DNA from 3 places in the Pseudomonas sp. GW822-FHT07A10 genome. Region 2 is predicted to be linked to each of the others. Evidence: predicted binding sites of a transcription regulator. Region 2 holds the regulator's gene; each other region holds the start of a gene.
The links. The regulator sigma-54, encoded in region 2, starts transcription at its own class of promoters, with help from an activator protein. The targets are predictions, from matches to a motif close to ANTGGCATNNANNTTGCTNT.

Region 1 (7,599 bases), on a different contig from region 2:
AGACATCTTCGCTGATAAAACCCAGGATCTTGGGGCGCACGGCGTGTAACGACATAAACGCAACTCATAACGCCAGGTGCCGGAAAGCCCATTGGCCATGAGTTGAGTTATAGCTATTAGCCACTAATTTGACCAGCACTGAAAGAACCAAAGAGCCTTTAAAAATCAAGGCTCTGTGGATCCAATCAGGCTCAAGTGTCAGCGAGCAGTGATCTTCCAGGCACGGTGGATCTTGCCATTACGGGCGAAATCCGGATCGATGGTCTGGGCCGTGATTTCTTCAACGGCATAACGCTCGGTGAGGTTTTCCTCGAGCTGGAACTTGCGGAAGTTGTTGGAGAAGTACAACACCCCGCCCGGCGCGAGACGCGCCATCGCCAGGTCGATCAACTGCACCTGATCACGCTGCACGTCGAAGATCCCTTCCATGCGCTTGGAGTTGGAGAAGGTCGGCGGATCGATGAAGATCAAGTCGTACTCGTCACGGCAGGCGTCGAGCCAAGCCATCACATCGCCCTGCTCCAGACGGTTCTTGTCAGAGAAACCGTTCAGCGACAGGTTGCGACGCGCCCAATCCAGGTAGGTTTTCGACAGGTCGACGCTGGTGGTGCTGCGCGCACCGCCCTTGGCCGCATGCACGCTGGCAGTCGCGGTGTAGCAATACAGGTTGAGGAAGCGTTTGCCGGCCGCCTCTTTCTGAATCCGCATGCGCATCGGCCGGTGGTCGAGGAACAGCCCGGTATCGAGGTAGTCAGTGAGGTTCACCAGCAGCTTCACGCCGCCTTCGTTGACCTCGTTGAACTTGCCCTGGGCGCTCTGGCGTTCGTACTGCTTGGTGCCGCTCTGACGTTCGCGACGCTTGACCACCACGCGGCTCTTGTCGATGTTCAACGCCTGCGGGATTGCCGCCAGGGCATCGAACATCCGCGCCGAGGCTTTTTCCGGATCGATGGATTTCGGCGCGGCGTATTCCTGAACGTGGACCCAGTCGTGATACAGGTCGATGGCCATGGAATATTCCGGCATGTCGGCATCGTAGACGCGGTAGCAGTCGATGCCTTCACGCTTGACCCACTTGCCCAGCGCCTTGACGTTCTTTTGCAGACGGTTGGCAAACATCTGCCCGCCTTCACTCAGGCGCGGCTGCTCGATCACCGGGGCGGGTGCCGGAGCCGGTTTGATCGGATTGCCGTTCTTGTTGTACTTGCGCTCTTGCGGCTCACTCGGTGCTTCATCATAGGCCGCCTGTTCACGCTCGGCCTGACGCTGTTCCGGGGTGCGACGCTCGCCGGTGACAAACTGGTCTGGCGTGACCTTGATCAGCAGCAATTTGCACGGCAATGCGCCGTTCCAGAACGAATACTGTTTGTGGCTGCGGATGCCCATGCGCTTGCCCAGGTCCGGGGCGCCGGTGAACACCGCCGCCTCCCAGTTCAAGCACGCCTGACGCAGACGCTCGCCGAGGTTCTGGTAGAGGTAGAGCAGGCTCGCCTCATCGCCCAGACGCTCGCCATACGGAGGGTTGCAGATCACCAGGCCTTTCTGGTTCTGGTCCGGACGCGGCTCGAACGTTGCCACTTCGCCCTGGTAGATCTTGATCCACTCGCTCAGGCCGGCACGCTCGACGTTGTTGCGGCCCGGTTGAATCAGGCGTGGGTCGGCTTCGTAACCACGAATCCACAGCGGTGGCTTGGCCAGGCCGGCCGCGGCGCGTTCGGTGGCCTCTTCGTGGAGCTTTTTCCACAGCGCCGGCACGTGCCCGAGCCAGGCGGTGAAGCCCCACTGCTCGCGACGCAGGTTCGGCGCCATGTCGGCGGCGATCATGGCGGCTTCCACCAGGAACGTGCCGACACCGCACATCGGGTCAGCCAGCGCGCCACCATCGGCGGCAATGCGCGGCCAGCCGGCACGGATCAGAATCGCTGCCGCGAGGTTTTCCTTCAACGGCGCCGCGCCTTGCTGCAAGCGATAACCGCGCTGGTGCAGGCTGTGCCCGGACAGGTCGAGGGACAGGATGGCTTCGCCACGGTCCAGACGCAGGTGAACGCGCAGGTCCGGGTTGAGCTTGTCGATGGACGGACGATCGCCTTGCGGGGTGCGCAGTTTGTCGACGATGGCATCCTTGACCTTCAAGGCGCCAAAGTGCGTGTTGTCGATGCCAGAGCCGTGACCGCTGAATTCGACGGCCAGGGTGCCGTCGTTGAGCATGTGGTCTTGCCAATCGATATCCAGCACGCCGTGATAGAGGTCTTCGGCGTCCTTCATCGGGAAGCGCTTGAGCACCAACAGCACCCGGTTCGCCAGACGCGACCACAGGCACAAGCGATAAGCGGTTTCCATGGTGGCCATGCCGCGCACAGCCGAGGTGTGCTCGCGTGCTTCCTCAAGGCCAAGCCCGACGGCTTCCTCGATGAGCAGACCTTCAAGGCCTTTGGGGCAAGTGAGGAAGAGTTCGAAACGATCGGACATGGTAATTCCAGAGCCTTTAGCTAAGTGAACCGGCAACGCGTTGCCGATCCGGTTTTCAATCAGGCGTTTTTCTAACAGAACGCCCGCGTGGCACGAAGGTGTGCCGTCCCACCCTGACTGCTCGGGTTAAAAGAGCTTAGATGCCAGGGCAGATAAAAAAGTTGATGAAACAAAATGTCATAAGTCGACCCTTCGTCGAATAATACCCAAGAGCAACGGGTGTCATTCTCGTTAAGGCACAACCCCCAGCATCCAGCGGAGGGCCGATCATACCGGGCTTTGGCCAATCAACACGGCACAAATATCGTGTTACTTATGGCCATAGCATCTTTATGGTTACGTTCTTATGACAAAACGGTCATTCCCTCGATGTGACGCATTGGTTAGAACTCAACTCAGGTTGACGTCGCAACGGCGTCAACACCTTGGCTCGCGACGCCGGCAGCGAGCCACCAACGGCAGAATTTTTCTGCCTGACCTCGATTGAGGTCGACGCGATACATACAGTCAACAAGTGAGGGAAACACCCTATGAGAAGACTTAAGCGTGATCCGTTGGAAAGAGCATTTTTGCGCGGATATCAATATGGCGTTGGTGGTAAATCCCGTGAGCTTTGCCCTTTTACTCTACCGTCGGTACGCCAAGCCTGGATCAATGGCTGGCGAGAAGGACGCGGCGACAATTGGGACGGTATGACCGGCACTGCGGGAATCCACAGACTCAACGAACTTCACGCCGTCGGCTAATACAGGGCACACACTCCGACACGACAATCTGATTACGCTACGACTTAACCACGCACGTCCTATCCGGACGGCGGGCTTCGGCCCAGGGGCTCCTTCGGGGAGCCCTTTTTTATGCCTGCTCCAAATTCAGCGAAGAAACCATTGTGGCGAGGGGGCTTGCCCCCGTTGGGCTGCGAAGCGGCCCCAAAACCAGGCAACGCGGTGAATCAGAGAGAACACGGACACAGGGTTTACGACTGCTTCGCAGCCGAACGGGGGCAAGCCCCCTCGCCACAAAAGCCCTCAGCACAAGGTCCCTACACTGCCTTCAGCGCAGCGCGGCGATGGCGTCTACCGACTCACGAATCAACGCCGGGCCTTTGTAGATGAAGCCGGAGTAAATCTGCACCAGGCTCGCACCCGCGGTGATTTTCTCAGCTGCGTGCTTGCCTTCGGTGATACCGCCCACGGCGATGATCGGCAAGCGACCGGCCAGTTCCGCCGCCAGCACCTTCACGGTGTGGGTGCTCTTGTCGCGAACCGGTGCGCCGGACAACCCGCCCGCCTCGTCACCGTGCTCCAGGCCTTCGACGCCGACGCGGCTCAGGGTGGTGTTGGTGGCGATCACCGCATCCATCCCGGTTTCGATCAGTGCCTGGGCCACCTGCGCGGTTTCTTCATCGCTCATGTCCGGTGCGATCTTGATCGCCAGCGGCACATGTTTGCCGTGGCGCAGGGCCAATTCCGCCCGGCGCGTGGCCAGGTCGGCGAGCAATTGCTTGAGCGAGTCGCCGAATTGCAGGCTGCGCAGGCCCGGCGTATTCGGTGAGCTGACGTTGACGGTCACGTAGCTGGCGTGGGCGTAAACCTTGTCCAGGCAGATCAGGTAATCGTCGACCGCACGTTCAACCGGCGTATCGAAGTTCTTGCCGATGTTGATACCCAGCACGCCCTTGTACTTGGCCGCGGCCACGCGAGCGAGCAAGTGATCGACGCCAAGGTTGTTGAAACCCATGCGGTTGATGATCGCCTCGGCTTGCGGCAAGCGGAAAATCCGTGGTTTCGGATTACCCGGTTGCGGGCGCGGGGTGATGGTGCCGATTTCGACGAAACCGAAACCCAGTTGGGCAAATCCGTCGATCGCCGCGCCGTTCTTGTCCAGACCGGCCGCCAGACCCACCGGGTTCGGGAACTCCAGGCCCATGACCGTCACCGGCATTTTCGCCGGTGCCTTGCACAGCAAGCCGTTGAGGCCCAAACGTCCGCCCGCGCCGATCAGGTCCAGGGACAGATCGTGGGAGGTTTCCGGGGAAAGTTTGAACAGCAGCTGACGGGCCAGGGTGTACATGGGCAGGCTTGACTCGGGTGGCGATGAGAGGCGGCGATTATAGCCGCGCATCGAGTCCACAGGCGAGGCGCACGACAAAATCAGCCAGCGATGGCATATGCCTTGCACCAACATGGTCATCAGCACTCATGCCAACGACGGAATGAGTGGCAGGACAATGGCGTCGTCACCGGCTCTGCTCGCGCAGAGGCCATGGGGCGACGTTTTTTTTGGAAGGTGCAAATCGATGAATGAACCATCAGCCGGCCCACTGGCCTGGGTCAACGGCAGCGATGCCCCGGAAAAAACCGAAATCAACCTTGGCTTCATGGCTCTGAGCGACTGCGCCTCAGTGGTGGTCGCCGCCACCCAGGGCTTCGCCCAGCCTTACGGCCTGACCCTGAACCTCAAGCGCCAGTCGTCCTGGGCCAACCTGCGAGACAAACTGGTCAGCGGCGAACTCGACGCCGCCCACAGCCTGTACGGCCTGATTTACGCCGTGCATCTGGGCATCGGCGGCGTAGCCTCCACCGATATGGCCGTGCTCATGGGCCTGAACCAGAACGGCCAGAGCATCAACCTCTCCCACGGCTTGCAGGCCCTGGGCGTGACCAGTCCTGAAGCACTGGACCATCACGTGCACCAAAGTCGCCCAAAACTGACCTTCGCCCAGACATTTCCCACGGGCACCCACGCCATGTGGCTGTATTACTGGCTGGCGAGCCAGGGCATTCATCCGTTGCAGGATGTCGACAGCGTGGTCGTCCCCCCGCCGCAAATGATCGCGCACCTGCAAGCCGGGCGCATCGACGGTTTCTGCGTCGGCGAACCGTGGGCTGCCAGTGCGGTGCAACAGAATCTCGGTTTCACCATGGCCACCACCCAGACCATCTGGCCCGACCACCCGGAAAAAGTCCTCGGCTGCACCCGCGCCTTCGTCGAGCAATACCCCAATACCGCCCGGGCCTTGGTGATGGCGATCCTCGAGGCCAGCCGCTTCATCGAAGCCAGCCGCGAAAATCGCCGCAGCACCGCGCAACTGTTGAGCGCCCCCGAATACCTGGATGCCCCGCTCGATTGCATCGAACCGCGCTTGCTCGGTGACTACGCCGACGGCTTGGGCAATCGCTGGCAAGACCCGCACGCGATGCGTTTCCACGGTGGCGGCGAGGTCAATCTGCCGTACTTGTCCGACGGCATGTGGTTCATGACCCAGTTCCGTCGCTGGGGTTTGCTGCGTGACGACCCGGATTACCTCGGCGTGGCCCGCCAAGTCCAGCAACTAGACTTATACCGTGAGGCCACCACCGCTGTCGGCGTGCCCGCCCGGACTCAGGAAATGCGCAGCAGCCAACTGATCGACGGCAAGATCTGGGACGGTTCGGACCCGGCCGGCTATGCCCGCAGTTTTACGCTGCACGCCATGAGCGACAGCGCTCCCCTTCTCGCCAGCCGCTGACAGGAGCCTACGAATATGTTGCGTATCCTGCTGATCAATGACACCGCAAAAAAAGTCGGGCGTCTGAAGGCGGCTCTGACCGAAGCCGGGTTCGAGGTCATCGACGAGTCTGGCCTGACCATCGACCTGCCCGCGCGCGTCGAAACGGTGCGTCCGGACGTGATCCTGATCGATACCGAGTCACCGAGCCGCGATGTGATGGAGCAAGTGGTGCTGGTGACCCGCGACCAACCACGGCCAATCGTGATGTTCACCGACGAGCACGACCCCGGCGTAATGCGCCAGGCAATCAAGTCCGGCGTCAGTGCCTACATCGTTGAAGGTATTCACGCACAACGCTTGCAGCCGATTCTCGATGTGGCCATGGCGCGCTTTGAAAGCGACCAGGCCCTGCGCGCCCAACTGCACGCCCGCGACCAGCAACTGGCCGAGCGCAAGCGCATTGAGCTGGCCAAGGGGCTGCTGATGAAGATGAAGGACTGCAACGAAGAAGAGGCCTACACCCTGATGCGCCGCCAGGCCATGAGCCGCCAGCAAAAACTGATACAGGTGGCGGAGCAAATCATTGCCATGAGTGAGTTGCTTGGCTGAAGGACGCTATCGCGGGCAAGCCTCGATCTCACGTGTTGGCACAGATCTCGCTAAGTAATCCCTGCAAGGTAACCAACGGCGGTTGCCCCACCTACGACAAAGACGTCGCTCACCTCATTCGCCCCCTTTTGCGAATCAGGTAGCGGCGTTTTTCCGTTTTGGCCCCAGAGACCGGGGCTGGTGGTGCGGCCGTTGCGGCGCCCCACCTGCAAGCTCATGACTCCTTCTTGATACGCCTGACAGCTGAGGTGCGCGATGAATTCAAGCTTCTGGAAATCCGGCCATACCCCGACACTGTTCGCAGCCTTCCTCTATTTCGATCTGAGCTTCATGGTCTGGTACCTGCTCGGCCCTCTGGCGGTGCAGATCGCCGCTGACCTGCACCTGACCACCCAACAGCGCGGGCTGGTAGTGGCCACGCCGATTCTGGCCGGCGCCGTATTGCGCTTTGCGATGGGCCTGCTGGCTGATCGCCTGTCGCCAAAAACCGCCGGGATCATCGGCCAGATAATCGTTATCAGCGCCCTGCTCGTTGCCTGGAAAGTCGGCATCCACAGTTACGAGCAAGCGCTGTTGCTGGGCCTGTTCCTCGGCATGGCCGGTGCGTCCTTCGCCGTCGCCCTGCCGCTGGCCTCGCAATGGTATCCGCCGCAGCACCAAGGCAAAGCCATGGGCATCGCCGGTGCCGGTAACTCGGGCACCGTGCTGGCCGCCCTGATCGCCCCGGTGCTGGCCGCCGCGTATGGCTGGAGCAACGTGTTCGGCTTCGCCCTGATCCCGCTGATCCTGACCCTGATCGTCTTCGCCTGGCTGGCCAAGAATGCCCCTGAGCGGCCGAAAGCCAAGTCCATGGCCGACTACCTCAAGGCCCTGGGTGACCGCGACAGCTGGTGGTTCATGTTTTTCTACAGCGTGACCTTCGGCGGCTTCATCGGCCTGGCCAGCGCCCTGCCCGGCTACTTCAACGACCAGTACGGCCTTAGCCCGGTGACCGCCGGTTACTACACCGCTGCTTGCGTGTTCGGTGG
Region 2 (7,599 bases):
TTGATGCGCGCTTTGGGCAGCTCTGCCTTCGACGGCGATGGCCTGGCGACCTACGCCAAGCCGTTCGTGGAAAACGGCGAGCTGGTGTCCTACGTGCTGGGCACCTATTCCGGCCGCAAGCTGGGTATGCCGAGCACCGCCAATGCCGGCGGCGTGCACAACCTGTTCGTCACCCATGGCGACGAAGATCAGGCGGCCCTGTTGCGCCGCATGGGTCGTGGCCTACTGGTCACTGAATTGATGGGGCAGGGCCTGAACATGGTCACTGGCGATTACTCCCGTGGCGCAGCGGGTTTCTGGGTCGAGAACGGCGAAATCCAGTTCGCGGTCCAGGAAGTGACTATTGCCGGCAACATGCGCGACATGTTCAAGCAGATCATTGCGGTCGGTAATGACCTAGAATTGCGCAGCAACATTCGCACAGGTTCGGTGTTGATCGAGCGGATGACGGTGGCAGGTAGTTAAGCTGCGGTTGCTGCACAAAAAAAGCGCCACCCGATCGGGTGGCGCTTTTTTTTTTTTGGATCAAAATATCGCAGCTTCGTCAGTGCCTACGCATCTGTGGGCGCAACCGAAAGCCGAAATCCATTGATCTTTATTCGCCTTCGTCGAAGAAGTTGTTGATCAGCGCCACCAGTGCATCCATAGCTTCCTGCTCTTGTTCACCTTCGGTTTTCAGGTGGATTTTGGTGCCCTTGCCGGCCGCGAGCATCATCATGGCCATGATGCTTTTGCCATCGACCATCGTTTCCGGCGTACGGCCAGCCCTGATCTGGCAAGGGAACTGCCCGGCGACGCCAACGAATTTTGCAGACGCGCGGGCATGCAGGCCCAGCTTGTTGATGATTTCGATTTCCAGAGCAGGCATCGCGATGTGAATCCTTTAGCTGAGGTCGCGGTGGCGAACCTGGACGTTCTTCAGGGATTGTTGCAGGACCTGGCCCAGACGTTCGGTCAGGTAGACAGAGCGGTGATGCCCGCCGGTGCAGCCAATGGCAATAGTGACATAGGCGCGGTTGCTGGCGGCAAAGCGGGGCAGCCACTTGAGCAGGTAGGAGGAAATGTCCTGGAACATCTCTTCGACATCCGGCTGCGCCGCCAGGTAGTCGGCCACCGGTTGATCGAGCCCGGACTGTGCCCGCAGCTCCGGTTTCCAGTAAGGGTTAGGCAGGCAGCGCACGTCGAACACCAGATCGGCGTCCACCGGCATGCCACGCTTGAACCCGAAAGACTCCACCAGAAACGCAGTGCCGGGCTCCGGCTGATTCAGCAGGCGCAGCTTGATGGTGTCGCGCAGCTGATACAGGTTCAGATTGGTGGTGTTGACCTTGAGGTCGGCCAGATCGGCGATCGGCCCCAGCAGATTGGTTTCGTCCTCTATCGCTTCCGCCAGCGAGCGATTGGCGCTGCTCAGCGGGTGACGACGGCGGGTTTCCGAAAAACGTTTGAGCAGGGTCTCTTCATCGGCGTCCAGATACAGCACATCGCACTGGATATGCCGGCTGCGGACTTCTTCCAGCAATTCGGGAAACCGTGACAGGTGGCTCGGCAAGTTGCGTGCATCGATGGACACGGCCACCAGCGGTTGTGCCAGTTCGGTATGAATCAGCGCACGTTCGGCCAGTTCCGGCAGCAGGCCGGCAGGCAGGTTGTCGATGCAGTAGTAACCGTTGTCCTCGAGAACATCGAGGGCAGTGCTTTTACCTGAGCCGGAGCGGCCGCTGACGATGATCAGGCGCATGATTAGTGACCGTTTTGCTCGTCCAGGACAACCTGATACAAGGCTTCGTTGCTCGGGGCGCTGCGCAGTTTTTCACGCACTTCCTTGCGATCAAGCATGCTGGCGATCTGGCGCAGCAGCTCCAGGTGCGCATCGGTGGCGGCTTCCGGGACCAGGAGTACAAACAGCAGGTCAACCGGGGCACCGTCGATGGCGTCGAAATCGATGGGTGCATCCAGGTGCATCAAGGCACTGATGGGCGATCCGCAGCCCTTGAGACGGCAGTGGGGGATGGCGATACCGTTGCCAAATCCGGTGGAACCGAGTTTTTCACGGGCGACCAGACTCTCGAAGACATCCTGCATGGCCAGATCCGGCACTTCGCGATGGATGAGGTTGGCAATTTGCTCGAGGGCTTTCTTTTTACTGCCGCCCGGCACGTTCACCAGGGAACGGCCGGGGGTCAGGATGCTTTCAAGTCGGATCATGGGTTGGGAGTGTTAACGACCGGTCGCGCCCTGGAGGAGGCTCTGGGTCTTTTCCTTATGCTTTTTGAGTTGTTTATCCAGCTTGTCGGTCAGTGCGTCGATCGCTGCGTACATATCGGTATGTTCCGCGTTAGCGACCACCTCATTGCCGGGAATATGCAGCGTGGCTTCGATTTTCTGCTTGAGCTTCTCGACCGTCATCGTGACCTGCACGTTGGTGATCTTGTCGAAATGCCTCTCTAATCGTTCGAGTTTTTCGCCGATGTAGGTGCGAAGAGGTTCGGTCACTTCCAGTTGGTGTCCACTGATGTTGACTTGCATACAGCTTCTCCTTCGTTGCCAGTGCATAAAGCGGTAGATCCGATGATCTACCACTGGAACGCTGTGGCGTGGCTCTACATCAACCGCTTTCGTTCGCTCGAAGGCGCGATTCCTAGGGATTCGCGGTACTTGGCGACGGTGCGGCGAGCCACCTGAATGCCTTGTGCCTCCAGTAAACCAGCGATCTTGCTGTCACTCAACGGCTTTTTCTGATTTTCCGCGGCAACCAGTTTTTTGATGATCGCGCGGATCGCCGTGGACGAGCATTCACCGCCTTCGGAGGTGCTGACGTGGCTGGAAAAAAAGTATTTCAGTTCATAGATGCCCCGTGGGGTATGCATGAATTTTTGCGTGGTCACCCGTGAAATCGTCGATTCGTGCATGCCCACCGCTTCGGCGATGTCATGCAGCACCAACGGTTTCATGGCCTCGTCGCCGTACTCCAGGAAGCCGCGTTGATGCTCGACGATCTGGGTGGCCACTTTCATCAGCGTTTCGTTGCGGCTTTGCAGGCTCTTGATGAACCAGCGAGCCTCCTGCAGCTGATTTCGCATGAAGGTGTTGTCAGCGCTGGTATCGGCGCGGCGTACGAAGCCGGCATATTGGGCGTTGACCCGCAGGCGTGGCACCGACTCCTGGTTCAGCTCCACCAGCCAGCGCTCGTTGTCCTTGCGCACGATCACGTCAGGAACGACGTATTCGGCTTCGGTGGACTCGATTTGCGAACCCGGGCGCGGGTTGAGGCTCTGGACCAGTTCGATCACCTGGCGCAGTTCATCTTCCTTGAGCTTCATGCGGCGCATCAGCTGGCTGTAGTCGCGGCTGCCGAGCAGGTCGATGTAATCGGTGACCAGGCGCTTGGCCTCGGTCAGCCAAGGGGTCTTGGCGGGCAGTTGACGCAGTTGCAGCAGCAGGCATTCACCGAGATTGCGGGCGCCGATACCGGCGGGCTCGAATTGCTGGATGCGGTGCAGGACGGCTTCGATTTCGTCCAGTTCGATGTCCAGTTCCGGATCGAAGGCCTCGAGGATTTCCTCGAGGGTTTCGTCCAGATAGCCCTGATTGTTGATGCAGTCGATCAGGGTCACGGCGATCAGGCGATCGGTGTCGGACATCGGTGCCAGGTTCAGTTGCCAGAGCAAATGGCTTTGCAGGCTTTCACCGGCCGAAGTACGGGTGGTGAAATCCCACTCGTCGTCATCGTTGCTCGGCAGGCTGCTGGCGCTGGTCTGGTAGACGTCTTCCCAGGCGGTATCGACAGGCAATTCGTTGGGAATGCGCTCGTTCCAGTCGCCTTCCTCAAGGTTATCCACCGTCGGGGCGGTTTCCTGGTAGGAGGGTTCCTGAATGTCGGCGTTGGGTTGCTGTTCGGCTTTGTCGGCCAAGGGGTCGGCGTTATCGAAGTCGTCGCCTTCTTCCTGGCGTTCGAGCATCGGATTGGACTCCAGGGCCTCCTGGATTTCCTGTTGCAGGTCCAGGGTCGACAATTGGAGCAGGCGGATGGCCTGTTGCAGCTGCGGTGTCATCGTCAGCTGCTGGCCCATTCTCAAGACTAGCGATGGTTTCATGGCAGGGGCTTAACACCTTATTCGCCGGCGCACATGCGCCATCCACTACAGGGCGCCGAAGCGCCAAACATAAGCAAATTATATGCCTGAAACTGAAGTGTTTGCCTAGAGCGCTGTAACAATAAAAAACTATTGATTTTTTATTGAGATGAGCGCCGAGGCGACTGGCCAGGCACCTCAGCGCTTACAGGCGGAACTCATGGCCCAGATACACTTCCTTGACCAGTTCGTTGGCCAGGATGGTGGCGGAGTCGCCTTCAGCGATCAGCTGGCCATCGTTGACGATGTAGGCGGTTTCGCAGATGTCCAGGGTTTCACGGACGTTATGGTCAGTGATCAGCACGCCAATGCCTTTGGCTTTGAGGTGATGGATGATCTGCTTGATGTCGCCCACCGAGATTGGGTCCACGCCGGCGAAGGGTTCGTCGAGGAGGATGAATTTCGGGTTGGTGGCCAGTGCCCGGGCGATTTCCACCCGACGGCGTTCACCACCGGACAGGCTCATGCCAAGGCTGTCACGAATGTGGTGGATGTGAAATTCCTGCAGTAGGCTTTCCAGCTCTTTGCGGCGACCGGCCTTGTCGAGCTCCTTACGGGTTTCGAGGATGGCCATGATGTTGTCGGTCACCGACAGCTTGCGGAAGATCGACGCTTCTTGCGGAAGATAGCCGATACCGGCCTTCGCGCGACCATGCATCGGCTGGTGGCTGACGTCCAGGTCATCGATCAGTACGCGCCCCTGATCGGCCTGTACCAGGCCCACGATCATGTAGAAACAGGTGGTTTTGCCGGCGCCGTTGGGGCCAAGCAGGCCGACGATCTGGCCGCTGTCGATGGACAGGCTGACGTCGCGCACGACCTGGCGGCTCTTGTAGCTCTTGGCCAGGTGCTGAGCTTTCAGAGTTGCCATTACTGGGTTTTCTCGTCGGTTTTCTTCTTCGGCTGGATCACCATGTCGATACGCGGACGTGCCTCGGTGACCTTGCTGCCCGTGGCGCGACCGGCGCTGGCCAATTTTTTCACCGTGTCATAGACGATTTTTTCGCCCTGGGTGACGTTGTTGTCCTTGTCGACAACTTTGGCCTTGTCGATCAGTACGACGCGGTTTTGCGCGGCGTGATATTGGATGGTCACGCCCCAACCCTGAACAGGCTTGGTGTCGCCAGCTGTTTGCAATTGCTCGAAGTACGCCAGGTTGCCCACCGAGGTCACCACGTCGATGTCGCCAGTCGGGGTGCGAGTGATGGTCACGGTGTTGCCGGTGACCTTCATCGAGCCCTGAGTGATGATCACATCACCTTTATAGGTGGCAACACCGTTCTTGTCGTCCAGTTGGGCGTCGTCGGCCTGAATGCGGATAGGCTGCGCTTGATCGGTCGGCAGAGCCCAGGCGCTCACGCTTCCCAGTGCTGCGCTCAGACTGAGCAAAATAGGGAGGGTTTTAACGAGCCTCATACTGTCCTCTTACGTTCGATAGCAGGTGTATCCTGCTTTCTTTCAAGTACGCTTTCATTCCGTTGCCTGTCGATACACCGCCGGCGCCGTCGATTCTAACGGGTTGATCGGTCTGCGCATATTGCTGCTGCGGGAACACTGTCATACGGGTGGTGGTAATCAGGGTTTTACGGTTTTTTTCGTCGAAACGCGTGATACGTACCGAGTCGATCAGCTCGACCTGGGTGCCGTCCGGGTTGACTTCGCCGCGTTCGCTCTGGACGTGCCAGGGAAATTCGGTGCCGCGAAACATGTTCAGGTCAGGGTTGGACAGCAACGTCACTTCCGTCGCTTTCAGGTGTTCGACCTTGTCGGACGTCATTTCATACTGCAATTTGCCGTCCGGCAGGTACTGCACGCTGTGGGCGTTGGTGGCGTAATAGTCGATCATGGCTTCATCGACATGCGCCACTGGCTTGTCGAGGAAGCGTTCCGGGCTGATGTTCCAGTAGCCGACCGCAGCGAATAGCGCCGCGATGCAACCGAATATCAGGATGTTGCGAATCTTTTTGCTCAGCATGATGGGCTCACAGATACGCGGCGTTGGCCGCATCGAGGCGGCCCTGGGCGCGCAGGATCAATTCGCAGAATTCGCGCGCGGCACCCTCGCCGCCACGGGCCTGGGTGATGCCGTGGGCGTGTTCGCGCACGAAGCTGGCGGCGTTGGCCACGGCCATGCCCAGGCCGACGCGGCGAATCACCGGCAGGTCTGGCAGGTCGTCGCCGAGATAGGCCACTTGTTCATAGCTCAGGTTGAGTTGGGCAAGGAGCTCGTCGAGCACCACCAGTTTGTCTTCGCGACCCTGATACAGGTGTGGAATGCCGAGGTTTTTGGCCCGTCGTTCGACCACCGGGGTCTTGCGTCCGCTGATGATAGCGGTCTGCACGCCGGCTGCCATCAACATCTTGATGCCTTGGCCGTCGAGCGTGTTGAAGGTCTTGAATTCGCTGCCGTCTTCGAGGAAGTACAGGCGCCCGTCGGTCAGCACGCCGTCGACGTCGAATACCGCCAGTTTGATCTGTTTGCCGCGTTGCAGCAGGTCCGTGCTCATTACATTACTCCAGCGCGCAGCAAATCGTGCATGTTCAAGGCGCCGACCGGGCGGTCTTCGCTGTCGACCACGACCAATGCGTTGATCTTGTGGTCTTCCATGATTTTCAACGCCTCGGCAGCCAGCATCTCGGCACGTGCGGTCTTGCCGTGGGCGGTCATGACCTGCTCGATGGTGGCGCTGTGGATGTCGATGCTGCGGTCCAGGGTGCGACGCAGATCGCCGTCGGTGAAGATCCCGGCAAGTTTACCGTCGGCCTCTAGAACCACGGTCATGCCCAGGCCCTTGCGGGTCATTTCCATCAATGCGTCCTTGAGCAGGGTGCCGCGCTTAACCTGCGGCAGCTCCTGTCCGGCGTGCATGACGTTTTCCACTTTCAACAGCAGGCGTCGGCCAAGTGCGCCGCCTGGGTGGGAAAAGGCGAAATCTTCAGCGGTAAAGCCGCGGGCTTCCAGCAGCGCCACCGCCAGGGCATCGCCCATCACCAGAGCGGCGGTGGTCGATGAGGTTGGCGCCAGGTTCAGCGGGCAGGCTTCGTGCTCGACGTGGACGTTGAGGTTGACCTCGGCGGCCTTGGCCAGCGCCGAGTCGGGATTGCCGGTGACGCTGATCAATTTGATGCCCAGGCGCTTGATCAGTGGCAGCAGGGTAACGATTTCATTGGTGGAGCCGGAGTTCGATAGTGCCAGGATGATGTCGTCACGCGTGATCATGCCCATGTCGCCGTGGCTGGCTTCGGCTGGATGCACGAAGAACGCCGTGGTGCCGGTGCTGGCCAGGGTGGCGGCAATCTTGTTGCCGATGTGCCCCGATTTGCCCATGCCGACCACGACTACGCGGCCTTTGCTGGCCAGAATCATCTCGCAAGCGCGTACGAAATCTGCGTCGATATGGGGTAACAAGCCTTGCACGGCTTCCAGTTCGAGACGGATGGTGCGTTGTGCAGATTGAATCAG
Region 3 (7,599 bases), on a different contig from region 2:
CGATGGCGCACGTGGCCGATGGTGAACTGGCGCATGGCGCGGGTACGCAAGCTGATGCGGCCAAGGCGTAGCTCGTTCTGGCTGCTGATGGCCTGCATCGCGTTGCGCACGATGTTCAGCACGGCTTGAATCATCTGTTCGCGATCAATCAAGACATCCGGAATGCTTGGGTCGTAGTCGCGCACCAAAGTGATGCAGCCCTGACTTTCGGCTTCCACCAACTGACACACACGCTCCAGCACTTCGTGGACGTTGCACATGGCCAGCGACGGCAGCTTGTTAGAGCCGAGCATGCGATCCACCAGATTGCGCAGGCGATCGGCCTCTTCAATGATGACGTTGGTGTAATCGCGCAGGCTTTCTTCCGGCAACTCACGGGCGAGTAACTGAGCCGCGCCACGAATGCCACCGAGAGGGTTCTTGATCTCGTGGGCGAGGCCACGCACCAGCATTTTGCTGGTTTCCTGCTTCGACAGTTGTGCCTCTTCCTTGGTGATCCGCAGGAGGCGGTCGCGAGGATGAACCTCCAGCAGCAGCATCGTGTCGCCATTGCTCAAGATTGGCGTCACGGCGTAGTCGACGGTCAAGGTCTGGCCGGTGAGGGCGGTGAGCATCGCTTCGCGCTTGGTGAACGGGTGTGCCTGCTCGACTGCCTGGCGCAGGGAGTTCAGCGCTTCGGTGGATTCGGTGAACAACTCACTGATGAACTGCCCATGGCTACGCTGGCCGCTGATGGCCAGGAGCATTTCCGCCGCCGGGTTCATGTACTCGAGGCGCAGTTCGGCGTCGAGCAGGATGGTGGCGGTGGTGAGGTTGTCGAGTAGCAAGCGGTGTAGTGCGTCGCTAATGGTCATAGTAGGGCGTGCTCACCGTAAATGGCGAATCGCGTTGGCGCTGTGATCGCGCCAGGCAAGGCGTAGGACGCAGAGAATGGCGTTCCCTTTTCAAGTCCTACAACGCAGCATGGCGCGATCACAGCGCCAACCCGAAGGGCAAAGCCCCACGAGACGCAATCCGTCGTTATTCGTCGTTCATTTGGAGCAACCAAACTTCTCTCCTCATGCCTAGTCTTGCGTCTCGTGGGGCTTTGCGCGATCGCCATTTACGGTGAGCACGCCCTACTCCCTCTTTTGGAGCAGGGCATGCGCATGAATAACGCGCCGGTATAAGGAAAATGCAAAAACCAAACCAAGGCTCCGAAAAGAAGCGTTTAGAGCCTGAAACGGGCGTTTTACGCTCGTTTGCATGGCGTTCTGCCAGTTTTTTCGGGTACTTTCGAACCAAAATGGGTTGAGATGTGGGTATGGTGCAGATGTTTGCACCAATATAGTGCGCAAACCTGAACGAGGTTAGAAGAAGGGCAAGAAGGCGCTTTTTTCTTCTTCAGGCTTGTCTTTAAGGGGGCATTCCGGCCGTTGGCCGTAGTCGGTGAGGGTGCAGGGTTTGACCTGGCGTTTCTGCGCCAGGGAAATGCGCAGCATATGGAACGGTTGATTGGCGGTGCGTTCGACGGTGTGGCCCTGTTCGTCGAGGATTTCCACCGACAGGTTGTGACTGCCGCGGTCGATATTGCTCAGGGCGAACACCGGGCTGGGGCCGGGCTCGGCAGTGGGCTGGCCGTCCAGCAGCAAACGGTAACGATGGCCCCGTTGCAGGCCGGGTTCGCTGGTAATGCTGACGATCAATTCACCGGCACTGCTACGGATCGTGGCATCCGGTTCCGGCACCAGCACCCGAAGCATGTCGTAATGAAACAGTGGCTTGGTCGGGTTTGTTTTCGCAGCGGTCATGGGCGCTGCGCCACTCGGGTTGGCTGACATTCGATTGCTTGTCGCCAACGGCACACGTTTGGCGTTGCGGGCGCCCGGCTGATCGGTGAAGACCCGATTACCCTGAGCGTCGATATAGGTGAAGACCTCGGCCATCGCCGGCAGGCTGACCAGGCACGCGATCAACAGCCAGGCCCTCAAGGTTTATGCACCCGTTGCACGGTGAGCGTCACGGTGGGGCTCTGTTGCACGACGTTTTGCCCGTCGATCACCTGAACCGCAAGGTTATGTTCGCCACGGTCGATGTTCACCAGTTGCAGGGTCGGCACGTTGCTCGGCTGGCCGTAGGGTTGACCGTCCAGTAACAGCCTCAATCGATGAGTGCCTTGCAGGCGTGGATTGATCAATACGCTGACGGTGAACGTGCCGTTGTTGGCGCGCAAGGCTTCTTCGGTGGGCAGGCCGCTCAGCTCCAGCACCTGATAGGCGCTGTGCGCTTGGTCACGGCTACTGGCTTGCGCAGGTGCTACGGGTTCGCTGGGCGACTGACGCTCGACGCTGTTGAGCGGTGGCAATTCGACCGGCCGGGCTTTGACGCCGTCGGGCGGCTGATTGCTGTAGGCGGTGTTGCCATTGGCGTCGGTGTACTTATAGATCTGCGCGGCGACGGGCAGGGCGATCAGTACGAGCAGGCATAACAACAATGAGCGCATTGCAGGCTTCCATTGGCCGTTGGGCAAGTGTCCGGCCCTGTTCCGTTCGTGGCGACTAAGCGCTGAGCATAGAGCACATCAGCGCATGTCGGCAGGCCGGCTCAGCGGCTGGTGCTGCACAACTCAGCGCTGGCGCGTACCTTGGCGAGCTCGCGCAGAGACACTTGGGTGCCGGTTTTATTGGCTTTGGCCAGCCAGGATGGGCACTGCGGGTCGTTGCGATAAGGGCTGAAATCGGCCAGTTGTTGCAGCAGGCGTTTTTGTAACTGATCAAGTTGCGGGCGGATCTGCCCGACGAGGTCGGGGCGAGGATCGTCGGGTGCCTTGCCTTGCGCATGCCAGTCAGACAAATGCGCGTATTGCACCAGTTTGTTGGCCTCGATCTGCGCCGAGAAGAACTGTTCGACGGCTTCGTTACTCAATTTATAAGCAGGTGCCAGGGCCACGGCACCAGCAATTACCTCACGCTCGCGCTGACGGTCCTCGACGGGTTTACCGCTGTCCCATTTGCTCAACGCGACTTGATCGGCAATCGCCAGGCGCTCCTCGATGGTGCCTAGTAGCGGGGCGAGGGCGGCAGGTGCCGGGCTGGCAAAAGCGCTGTTGGCCAGCAGGGCAGTGAGCAAGGCAAGGGATGAGCGTAGGCGCATGGAGGATCTCGACTTTATCGGGTGAAGGCCATGATGCACGCAACCGGGCATCCGATGACAGACGTTCGCCCACAAAAAAGGCCTCCCGAAGGAGGCCTCTCTTTTGTCACGCTGCGTAGTGCAGCGCTACCGGATCAGCAGCTGTAGTACAGCTCATATTCCAGTGGGTGTACGAAGGTACGAACCTTGATTTCTTCTTCGCTTTTCAGAGCGATGTAAGCGTCGATGAAGTCGTCGCTGAAAACGCCGCCTTTGGTCAGGAACGCACGACCTTTGTCCAGCTCTTCCAGGGCTTCTTTCAGGCTGCCGCAAACTTGTGGGATCTCTTTCGCCTCTTCAGGCGGCAGGTCGTACAGGTTTTTGTCAGCTGCATCGCCAGGGTGGATCTTGTTCTGGATGCCGTCCAGGCCAGCCATCAACAGTGCAGCGAAGCCCAGGTATGGGTTGGCTGCTGGATCCGGGAAGCGGGCTTCGATACGGCGAGCGCGAGGGCTGGACACGTAAGGAATACGGATCGAAGCGGAACGGTTGCGAGCCGAGTAGGCCAGCATCACTGGAGCTTCGAAACCTGGGACCAGACGCTTGTAGGAGTTGGTCGACGGGTTGGTGAAGCCGTTCAGAGCCTTACCGTGCTTGATGATGCCGCCGATGAAGTACAGAGCGGTGTCGGACAGGCCGGCATAGCCTTCGCCAGCGAAGGTGTTCTTGCCATCTTTGGCGATGGACAGGTGAACGTGCATACCCGAACCGTTGTCGCCGTACAGCGGCTTAGGCATGAAGGTCGCGGTGCGGCCGTATGCGTCAGCTACGTTGTGTACGCAGTATTTCAGGGTCTGAACTTCGTCAGCCTTGGCAACCAGGGTGTTGAACTTCACGCCGATTTCGTTCTGACCGGCAGTCGCCACTTCGTGGTGGTGAACTTCGATGACCAGGCCCATTTCTTCCATGGCGTTGCACATGGAGGTACGGATTTCGTGGTCGTGGTCGAACGGCGGAACCGGGAAGTAGCCGCCTTTGACGCCTGGACGGTGGCCTTTGTTGCCGCCTTCCACGTCCTGGTCGGACATCCACGAACCTTGTTCGGAGAAGATTTTGAACATCGAGCCGGAGATGTCGGACTTGAACTTCACTTCGTCGAAGATGAAGAACTCAGGCTCTGGACCCACAAATACGGTGTCGCCGATACCGGTCGACTTCAGGTATTCCTCGGCACGCTTGGCGATCGCCCGTGGGTCACGGTCGTAGCCTTGCATGGTCGAAGGCTCGATCACGTCGCAAACCAGGATCAGGGTCGGCTCTTCGGTGAACGGGTCGAGAACGGCAGTGGTGTCGTCCGGCATCAGGATCATGTCGGAAGCTTCGATGCCTTTCCAGCCAGCGATGGAGGAACCGTCGAACATTTTGCCTTCTTCGAAGAAAGCTTCATCCAGCGCATCGCGAGCCGGCATGGTCACGTGGTGCTGAGTGCCTTTGGTGTCCGTGAAGCGCAGATCAATCCACTTGACGTCATGATCTTTGATGAGTTGAACCGACTTCGACATAGTGTCCTCCGGGTGGCTTAGGGCTTGTAATGGATGCCCTTAAATGTGGGTGATGCCGGCGCGAATACTCTGCCATGGCAACCTGCCTCACAAGGGAGCAAATTGCATGCCAGTGCCTCATCATGGGTTTTTTGCCCCAATATCACGCTTGCAAGGGGGCGGCGCACCATAAAGCGCAAAATATCGCCCTGTAATGTAGCGTCGAATTCCATAAATGACCCGTTTTGGTGCATGCAAAACCTTCTGCACATTAACTGGTTAAACCTTGAGCAATTTCCGCTATAATCCGCGCCCCCCTTTTTCGGCTGGCCCTGCGCGCGCTGTTTTCATGAAACTAATCGTAAAAGTCTTCCCCGAGATCACCATCAAGAGCCGCCCGGTACGGATGCGTTTCATCCGCCAGTTGGCCAAAAACATCCGTACCGTGCTCCGCGATCTGGACCCGGCCGTGGTGGTGAACGGTGTGTGGGACAATCTCGAGCTGGAAACCCGCGTCAGCGACCCCAAGGTCCTGAAAGAGATGGGCGAGCGCCTGACTTGCACGCCGGGCATCGCGCACTTTCTGCAGATCGACGAGTACCCGCTGGGCGATTTCGACGACATCGTCGAGAAGTGCAAGCAGCACTACGGCGATGCGCTGGCCGGAAAGATTTTCTCGGTGCGCTGCAAGCGAGCCGGCAAGCACCCATTCAGTTCGATAGACATCGAGAAATATGTCGGCAGCCAGTTGCGCCGTCAGTGTGGTGCCGCCGGGATCGACCTGAAAAAGCCCGAAATCGAAGTCCGTATCGAAGTTCGCGACCAACGGTTGTTCGTGATCCATAGCCAGCACAACGGCATCGGCGGTTATCCGCTCGGGGCCCTGGAACAGACGCTTGTACTGATGTCCGGCGGCTTCGATTCCACCGTTGCGGCCTACCAGATCATGCGCCGCGGGCTGATGAGCCATTTCTGCTTCTTCAATCTGGGCGGACGAGCCCATGAGCTGGGCGTGATGGAAGTCGCGCACTTCATCTGGAAGAAGTACGGCAGCTCCCAACGCGTGTTATTTGTCAGTGTGCCGTTCGAGGAAGTTCTGGGAGAAATTCTCGGGAAAGTCGATAACAGTCATATGGGTGTAGTTTTGAAGCGTATGATGTTGCGCGCTGCTTCCCGAATTGCTGATCGACTGCACATCGAAGCGCTGGTCACTGGCGAGGCGATCTCCCAGGTGTCGAGCCAGACGTTGCCGAACCTGTCCGTGATCGACTGCGTGACCGACAAGCTGGTCTTGCGTCCACTGATCGCCAGTCACAAGCAGGACATCATCGACACGGCCAACGAGATCGGCACCGCCGATTTCGCCCGGCACATGCCGGAGTACTGCGGGGTCATCTCGGTCAATCCGAAGACGGCGGCCAAGCGCTACCGCGTGGAGCACGAAGAGAAAGAATTCGACATGGCAGTCCTTGAGCGCGCGCTCGAGAATGCCAAACTGGTGCCGATCGATCGCGTGATCGACGAATTGGGCCAGGATTTGCAGATTGAAGAAGTCAGCGAAGCGCTGGCGGGCCAGATCATCATCGATATCCGTCACCCGGATGCCGCCGAAGACGACCCGCTGGAGCTTCCTGGTATCGAGGTACAGACGATGCCGTTTTATGCACTGAACGCTCGTTTCAAGGAACTGGACCCTACTCGCCAGTACCTGCTGTATTGCGACAAAGGCGTGATGAGTCGCCTGCATGCCCACCATTTGCTCAGTGAGGGGCATGCCAATGTGCGCGTTTATCGACCGAGCTAAGTGCCCGGGGCTGTTTGCCTGTGGCCTGCGTCACCGGCCCCCCGATGCCACCGTCAAGCTGTAACGGCTTGTCCGGACGCTACTGTTAATCGCTGCCAAGACTTGTCAGCACACCGAATCCTCTGATCGAGATACACAAGTGATCGAAAATCTACGCAACATCGCCATCATTGCCCACGTTGACCATGGTAAAACCACCCTGGTAGACAAACTCTTGCGTCAATCCGGCACCCTGGAACGCAACGAGCTCAACGACGAGCGCGTGATGGACTCCAACGACCAGGAGAAAGAGCGCGGTATTACCATTCTGGCGAAAAACACCGCCATCAACTGGAACGGCTACCACATCAACATCGTGGACACCCCGGGCCACGCCGACTTCGGCGGTGAAGTTGAACGCGTAATGTCGATGGTCGACTCCGTTCTGCTGCTGGTTGACGCTCAAGACGGCCCTATGCCGCAAACCCGTTTCGTGACCAAGAAGGCGTTCGAAGCCGGCCTGCGTCCAATCGTGTGCATCAACAAGGTTGACCGTCCAGGCGCGCGTCCGGACTGGGTTCTGGACCAGATCTTCGACCTGTTCGACAACCTGGGTGCTACCGAAGAACAGCTGGACTTCAAAGTCGTCTACGCCTCGGCCCTGAACGGCATCGCCGGTCTGGACCACACCGACATGGCTGAAGACATGACCCCGTTGTACCAGTCGATCGTCGACAACGTACCGGCTCCTAAAGTTGACCGTGAAGGCCCGTTCCAGATGCAAATCTCGGCACTGGACTACAACAGCTTCCTGGGTGTTATCGGTGTTGGCCGTATCGCTCGTGGTAGCGTCAAGCCGAACACTCCAGTCGTGGCCATTGGCGCCGACGGCAAGAAGCGTAACGGTCGTATCCTGAAGCTGATGGGTCACCACGGCCTGCACCGTATCGACGTTGAAGAAGCGTTTGCCGGTGACATCGTGTGCGTTAGCGGTATGGACTCGCTGTTCATCTCCGACACCCTGTGCCAGCCGGACAACGTCGAGGCGATGAAGCCTCTGACCGTTGACGAGCCAACCGTTTCCATGACCTTCCAGGTAAACGACTCGCCTTTCTGCGGTAAAGAAGGCAAGTTCGTGACTTCCCGTAACATCAAGGAACGTCT

Region 1: AC1RL4_RS07735 (CmpA/NrtA family ABC transporter substrate-binding protein) is a predicted target of sigma-54. The motif match lies at 4,632-4,651, and genes of this name have one in related genera.
Region 3: glnA (glutamate--ammonia ligase) is a predicted target of sigma-54. The motif match lies at 4,768-4,787, and genes of this name have one in related genera.

What each region holds. Positions count from the first base shown of each region.
Region 1 covers NZ_JBXAKV010000003.1:306,627-314,225, forward strand. Annotated here, with positions in the region: gene AC1RL4_RS07715 (sensor domain-containing diguanylate cyclase) at 1-55, opposite strand, end outside; gene rlmKL (bifunctional 23S rRNA (guanine(2069)-N(7))-methyltransferase RlmK/23S rRNA (guanine(2445)-N(2))-methyltransferase RlmL) at 199-2,469, opposite strand; gene rmf (ribosome modulation factor) at 3,000-3,215, shown strand; gene AC1RL4_RS07730 (quinone-dependent dihydroorotate dehydrogenase) at 3,523-4,542, opposite strand; gene AC1RL4_RS07735 (CmpA/NrtA family ABC transporter substrate-binding protein) at 4,769-5,980, shown strand; gene AC1RL4_RS07740 (ANTAR domain-containing response regulator) at 5,996-6,571, shown strand; gene AC1RL4_RS07745 (nitrate/nitrite transporter) at 6,827-7,599, shown strand, end outside.
Region 2 covers NZ_JBXAKV010000015.1:23,184-30,782, forward strand. Annotated here, with positions in the region: gene pmbA (metalloprotease PmbA) at 1-465, shown strand, start outside; gene AC1RL4_RS22600 (HPr family phosphocarrier protein) at 596-868, opposite strand; gene rapZ (RNase adapter RapZ) at 884-1,741, opposite strand; gene ptsN (PTS IIA-like nitrogen regulatory protein PtsN) at 1,744-2,208, opposite strand; gene hpf (ribosome hibernation-promoting factor, HPF/YfiA family) at 2,221-2,529, opposite strand; gene AC1RL4_RS22620 (RNA polymerase factor sigma-54) at 2,604-4,097, opposite strand; gene lptB (LPS export ABC transporter ATP-binding protein) at 4,282-5,007, opposite strand; gene lptA (lipopolysaccharide transport periplasmic protein LptA) at 5,007-5,552, opposite strand; gene lptC (LPS export ABC transporter periplasmic protein LptC) at 5,539-6,111, opposite strand; gene AC1RL4_RS22640 (KdsC family phosphatase) at 6,119-6,643, opposite strand; gene AC1RL4_RS22645 (KpsF/GutQ family sugar-phosphate isomerase) at 6,643-7,599, opposite strand, start outside.
Region 3 covers NZ_JBXAKV010000008.1:244,157-251,755, forward strand. Annotated here, with positions in the region: gene glnL (nitrogen regulation protein NR(II)) at 1-854, opposite strand, end outside; gene AC1RL4_RS15945 (DUF4124 domain-containing protein) at 1,350-1,970, opposite strand; gene AC1RL4_RS15950 (DUF4124 domain-containing protein) at 1,967-2,482, opposite strand; gene AC1RL4_RS15955 (chorismate mutase) at 2,584-3,132, opposite strand; gene glnA (glutamate--ammonia ligase) at 3,267-4,673, opposite strand; gene thiI (tRNA uracil 4-sulfurtransferase ThiI) at 5,002-6,456, shown strand; gene typA (translational GTPase TypA) at 6,596-7,599, shown strand, end outside.